Regions from separate parts of the Veillonella sp. ICM51a genome, predicted to be linked through region 2. Evidence: riboswitches for the same ligand, from Rfam matches in the RefSeq annotation. Region 2 holds a riboswitch; the other holds the start of a gene.
What was found. A riboswitch is a leader RNA that binds a small molecule or an ion and turns the genes downstream of it on or off. The one in region 2 is predicted to bind thiamine pyrophosphate.
Positions count from the first base shown of each region.

Region 1: it holds a riboswitch for thiamine pyrophosphate, as region 2 does, so the genes downstream of both, cytX (putative hydroxymethylpyrimidine transporter CytX) here and thiC (phosphomethylpyrimidine synthase ThiC) in region 2, are expected to answer to the same signal.

Region 1 is NZ_JAPX01000036.1:104,077-107,502, forward strand. Features, by position in the region: gene thiM (hydroxyethylthiazole kinase) at 1-309, opposite strand, end outside; gene thiD (bifunctional hydroxymethylpyrimidine kinase/phosphomethylpyrimidine kinase) at 311-1,156, opposite strand; TPP riboswitch at 1,220-1,314, opposite strand; TPP riboswitch at 1,396-1,501, shown strand; gene cytX (putative hydroxymethylpyrimidine transporter CytX) at 1,554-2,753, shown strand; gene HMPREF1504_RS06670 (ATP-binding cassette domain-containing protein) at 2,799-3,426, opposite strand, start outside.
Region 2 is NZ_JAPX01000033.1:12,763-16,188, reverse strand. Features, by position in the region: gene HMPREF1504_RS05730 (zinc ribbon domain-containing protein YjdM) at 1-76, shown strand, start outside; gene HMPREF1504_RS05725 (phosphatidylglycerophosphatase A) at 176-688, shown strand; gene HMPREF1504_RS05720 (cysteine hydrolase family protein) at 692-1,237, shown strand; TPP riboswitch at 1,295-1,401, shown strand; gene thiC (phosphomethylpyrimidine synthase ThiC) at 1,481-2,785, shown strand; gene HMPREF1504_RS05710 (superoxide dismutase) at 2,948-3,426, shown strand, end outside.

The DNA.
Region 1 (3,426 bases), on a different contig from region 2:
ATCAAGAATAATTGGTACATCATATTCCTTCGCTAGTTTAATAGCCTCTTTATAGTAACCAACCTTCTCAGGTGTAAGTGTCCCAATATTGATGAGCAGTGCTGATGCATACACAATAAGATCCTTTAAATCTTCACTACATTCGCTCATGATGGGCGATGCTCCAATGGCTAGTAGTCCATTAGCAGTAAAGGTTCGTACCACATCATTGGTAATACAAATCACGAGAGGATTTCGATGACGCAATGTTTCTAATATATTAAGTTCTGTCCCTGTTTGGCCAGTCATATATGGATTTTCATGAGTCATATTACAGTCTCCTCTCATCGTTTTTCAAAAGCTCATCCATTGTTTCAGTTCCATTCGCCAATAAACCATAGGCCATGTGGTTAACTGGGCCACACCCATTGCCTAACGCTGGATTGTACTTAATAGCAAGAGCAATATAGTCCTTGGCAATACCGATGGCATCCATTACATCACGGCCTTTAGCAAGCTCCGCTGTAATAACCGCTGAGAAGGTACAGCCCGTACCATGAGTATGCACCGTATCATATTTGGGGCTCGTCCACGTACGAATATTACCATCTTTAGTGAAAGCATAATCCGTTGCATCTTCACCGATGTGCCCGCCTTTAATGATGACCACTTGAGGACCTAAGTCTTGTAAGATACGATTGGCCGCCGTTGTGATATCGCTTTCACAAGTGATAGACATATCGGCTAAGACCTCTGCCTCACTGCGATTTGGAGTGATAACCGTTGCGGTAGGAATCAGTTTAGATTTTAAGAAATGTACCGCCTCATCTGATACGAGTCGATCACCGCTAGTGGCAATCATAACGGGATCCATTACATACGGAATTCCCTTACTCACATAAGGATAGATGAGATCCATCATCTCCGGCAAGGCAATCATGCCCGTCTTAACAGCTTGGGGCATAATATCTGAGTACACATCGTGTAACTGTTTTTCTATACTCTCTAAGGATAGATGTTCTACGTGATGAACACCCGTTGTATTTTGAGCTACCACGGACGTAACCACGGCCATGCCGTATACGTTACGGCTTTGAAAAGATTTTAAATCAGCCATAATGCCAGCGCCACCGCTTGGGTCAGTACCAGCAATTGTCAATGCAGTATGTAATTTCATAATACCTCCAAACATATAAAAACGAGACCACTCCAAATGGAATGGTCTCGTAATAGTTTAGTATTATGTTGCACTCCACTTTCCTACGCCAGTATTATCTGGATCAGGTCTAGGGTTTTGAATGGTCAATCTCAGCAAAAGCACCCCTAGTGGCAATATATTTTTATACTCTAGTTATAACATCATTATACAATCTATGCAAGAAAATAATTGACGGGGTTCTCTTAACAGCCTATAATGAAGCCATAACGGGGTGCTCACATGAGTGGGCTGAGAGTAAGCTAATGCTTTAACCCATAACCTGATTTGGATAATGCCAACGTAGGGAACATAGAGGATTAATAGCCGAGTTCCTATGAACTCGGCTTTTTCTATGACTCCTTGGCAAGGAGGACGTATGAAAGACACACACATTACACAACCACAGTTCGCCATGATATGGTTTGGTGCCGCTCTATCTATAGCGGAAATTATGACAGGAACCTATCTGGCCCCCTTAGGACTCACCCAAGGTCTATATGCCATCATCTTAGGACATATCATCGGCGGCATACTGCTCTTTGGGGCTGGCCTCATCGGTGGACGTTTGCGGCAAGGCAGTATGAATACTACCGCCTTCAGCTTTGGCCCACTAGGGGCTAAAGGCTTTGCCTTTTTAAATATGCTTCAACTTATCGGCTGGACTAGCATCATGATCTACGATGCTATGCTAGCCTTACAAGAACTAGCACCTCTATCTCCTATAATTTGGACGATAGCTATTGGCGCGCTTGTCATCTTGTGGCTTTTCATTGGCCTCCACAATACGGGCTATATTCAAGCTATCGTATCCGTTCTATTGTTAGGCCTCACCCTTTACATGGGTGCTCACATGATATCGCAGTGGCCTAGTGAAGGTGTCATTCTAACTAGCGGTAACATGAGTTTCATCGCTGCCCTTGAATTATCTATCGCCATGCCACTATCTTGGCTACCTCTCATCAGTGATTATACCCGTGAAAGTAAAAAACCTTTCTCCGCATCACTTACAAGTGCTACAGTCTACACTGTAACAAGTATCGTTATGTACACCTTAGGTCTTAGTGCCGCTATCTTTGGCGGCGGCGACTCCATCATTACTATCATGATGAATGCAGGACTTGGCCTTGCGGGCCTCATCGTTATTATTTTCTCTACCGTAACTACAACCTTTATGGACGCTTACTCTGCAGGCGTATCTAGTACGACTATCTACAAGAGTGCATCTAGTAAAGGCATCGCCGTCATCGTAACTATTGTCGGCACCATCGCTGCCATTCTATATCCAATGGATGATATTACAGACTTCCTATACCTCATCGGCTCTGTATTTGCGCCGATGATTGCCATTCTTTTGGCGGACTACTTTATCAATCGCCAACAAGTACAAACATTATCCGCTTATCTCGTACGAGGTCTTATTTGGGCCGTATCCGTTGGTTTATACCACTATATGTTACATAGTGAAAGCACAATAGGTGCTACATTACCAGCCTTTACAATGGCATTTGTCGTTACAGCTATCGTTGGCTTCATAAGTCATACAGAAAACTCATCTGTCGAAATAAAACAACACTAAAACAAAAACACCTTCATAAGCAATCATGCTTATGAAGGTGTTTTACTATTCAGGTATAATAATTTGTCCGTCTTCACAGTTCCAGTGTCTATCACCAACTGCATCAGCTTCGCTTTCATCATGGGTCACCCATACACATGGCACGTCCCATTCACGAATGATGGAAACCAGATCCACACGCACTTGTTTCCGAAGGTTCCAATCTAATGCAGATAAAGGTTCATCAAGAAGCAATATAGTTGGTTTTGAATAGAGTGCACGACCTAAAGCCACACGTTGTTGTTCACCACCAGATAAGCGCCCCGCCTTAGTGTTACGGTATTTTTCTAATCCTAAACGTTTTAATAGAGAATCACACATATCAGGTGTGCCTCGTTTACTATATGTAATATTGTGTTCCACGGATAAATGAGGAAATACGATATTGCCTTGTGGCATATATCCTACCTGACGCTCTTGAGCTGGCACCCATATATTTTGATCTCGGTCAACCCATGTTCGTTCATCGCATCGAATGATACCAGTTGTAGGTTTCACTAACCCTGCAATACATTTAATAAACGTACTTTTACCACTTCCAGATGAACCGGTTAACACCGTAATTCCTGAAGCTAAAGTACCATCGGCTTTCACAATCATAGAAGGTCTTGCTATGGTAAAAGAAAATGTAATC
Region 2 (3,426 bases):
CGGACACGATATTGATTGCAAAATCGATGGTTTTGGTGCGATGGCATTGAAATCTGAAATGGTTAAGAAAATCTAATCATGGAATCCCTACCGATAGAACGTCGGTAGGGATTTTTTCGTGGTATAATCAAGGTATAATGTGTTACGTAAATTTGTATAATTTTGAGGAGCAATTATGATATCTCAGGAGGAATTAAAGGCGTGTACGTATAATTTATTAAAGGAACGAGGCGTTACCGTTCAGGACATTGCAGATATTGTGATGATGATTCAACAACCATATATTCCTGATTTGACGATGGACGAGTGCGTAGAGAGTGTACAGGCCGTACTTGAAAAACGAGAAACACAAAATGCCATCATTACGGGCATAGAATTGGATAGATTGGCGGAGCAGAAGAAATTATCTGAGCCATTACAAAGTATCATGACTCGTGATGAAGCGTTGTTTGGTATTGATGAAATCCTCGCTTTATCCATTGTGAATTTATACGGATCTATTGGATTTACGAACTATGGTTATATTGATAAGGTAAAACCGGGCATTGTTAAAAATCTAGATAGTCAAGTTGATAGTCATTGCAATACGTTTCTTGATGATTTAGTTGGTGCCGTGGCGGCCGCTGCAGCAGGTCGCATTGCCCATAATACGCCGAATCGGGTGCACCATGTCGTTGTGGAGGGATAGAACATGAACGTTTTAGTCGTAATTGATATGCAACATGATTTTGTGGATGGCTCTCTTGGTTCTCCAGAGGCTCAGGCCATCGTGGATACTGTACGTCAAAAAATTGCATCCTTTGATGGACCAGTTATTTTTACACGAGATACTCACGATACTAATTATCTTGAAAGCCAAGAAGGTCAGCATTTGCCAGTTATGCATTGTGTGAAAGATACGATTGGTTGGCAAATTATGGAGAGCCTCATTACGGCCGCAGAAAAACGCAATACCATCCATCCGTACTTTATCATTGATAAACCTAATTTTGGATCTTCTGAATTGGTTACGCGCTTGCAAGGTATGAATACAGCTGAGCCTATTGAAAGTATAACTTTGGTCGGTGTTTGTACAGATGTGTGCGTTGTGTCGAATGCCATATTGTTGAAAGCTGGCTTGCCAGAGGTTCCTATTCATGTAGATCCTAATTGCTGTGCAGGGGTTACTGAGGAAAGCCATGAAGCAGCATTATTAACTATGCGTCAATGTCAGATTGAAGTAACAGATGATTTGTAATAGAGGTATAGATTGAAATATTAGTTAAATAGTGATATGCTATACACAATTACATAGCAGAGTATGCAAGGGAGCCTATGAGATAGGCTGAGAAAGGGCTGTTAGCACCTGACCTTTGACCTGATCGGGATCATGCCCGCGTAGGAAGCACGCAAAACCATTCAAGGGTATCGATCATATTATATCGATACCCTTTTTCTTGTGTACAAAGCTAAAAGGTTTTATTCAATAGGAGGACATATTATGTTTTACACTCAATTGGAAGCCGCACAAAAAGGCTTTGTTACGGATGCGATGAAAATTGTAGCAGAAAAGGAACGCATGGATGTAGAGCAATTGCGAGCGCTAGTTGCTTTAGGACAAGTTGTTATTCCCTGTAATAAGAATCATACTTGTATCGATCCAGAGGGCATCGGTAAAGCATTGCGCACGAAAATAAATGTGAATCTTGGCACATCCAGAGACGTTACCGATTATGATAGTGAAATAGAAAAGGTAAATTGGGCGATTCAACTTGGTGCTGAATCGATTATGGATTTATCTACTCATGGTGATACACGTATTTTTAGACGAAAATTAACTAGCGAATGTAAAGCCATGATTGGTACTGTACCAGTATATGACAGCGTTATACATCATCAACGGGATTTGGCAGAACTTACTGCTGAGGATTTCTTAGATACTATCCGTCTCCATGCAGAGGATGGGGTGGACTTTGTAACCTTACATTGTGGTATTACGCGTCAAACTATTGAGCAAATTAAAAAGCATAAACGTAGACTCAACATCGTTAGCCGTGGTGGTAGTCTTATCTTTGCATGGATGAGCATGACGGGTAAGGAAAACCCATTCTATGAACATTTTGATGATATTTTAGATATTTGCCGTGAGTATGATGTAACTATTTCTTTGGGTGATGCTTGTCGACCAGGCTGTTTAGCAGATGCTACGGATGTATGTCAAATTGAAGAACTGGTACGACTTGGTGAATTGACTAAACGCGCTCGAGCTAAAGGTGTGCAAGTGATTATTGAAGGCCCAGGTCATGTGCCACTTAACCAAATTCAAGCGAATATGGAAATTGAGGAAACGCTATGTGGCGGAGCTCCGTTTTATGTGTTAGGCCCATTGGTGACAGATATTGCACCTGGCTATGATCATATAACAGCTGCCATTGGTGGTGCTGTGGCGGGCATGCATGGGGCGTCCTTTCTTTGTTATGTAACGCCGGCAGAGCATTTGGCATTGCCTAATGCAGACGATGTGAAAGAAGGTATTATGGCTTTCAAAATAGCAGCCCATGCAGCGGATATAGCACGTGGCATACCAGGTGCCCGTGATAAGGATGATGCGATGGCTGATGCTAGACGCGTACTAGATTGGGAGGCGCAATATGCGTGTGCACTTGATCCTCAACGTGCTCGCAATATTCGTGAAAGCCGAGCTCCAGAGGAGGGGCATAGTGAAACTTGTAGTATGTGTGGTAAATTCTGTGCTGTTCGTAGCATGAATAAGGCTTTGAATAGCGAATATATTGATATTCTGTAATAAATGTTGGTCATATATTGACGTTTATCTATATAGATAGTACAATATGCAAAGAATGATAATTCATATCAATGAAATACCGATGCAGGTGCATCGAATCGCTTTCACAAGAACGATACTAGTTAAGATATCGTTCGTGCCCTAATTAAAAGGAGGACTATTATGAAACCTTTCGAACTCGCACCATTACCATATGCTTATGATTATCTAGAACCTGTTATCGATGCAGAGACGATGAAACTGCATCATGATAAGCATCACCAAGCGTATGTTAATAATTTGAATGCAGCCATCGCTAAATACCCGGATCTTGCCTATGGTTGCGTAGATTGTATTCTCGGCGATATTGCCAATGTGCCAGAGGATATCCGTCAAGCGGTTATCAACAATGGTGGGGGTCATAAAAACCACACCATGTTTTGGGATATCATGACAAAACCTGATACATCTAAATTGCAAGGCCCTTTGAAGGATGCTATCGATGCTGATTTAGGCGGATATGATGCTTTTGTTGAAAGCTTCTCCCAAGCGGCGGCAACACGATTTGGCTCTGGCTGGGCTTGGCTAGTGGTCAACAAGGATGGCAAACTAGAAGTAACCTCTACGGCTAATCAAGATAATCCTCTTTTGGAAGGTAAAAC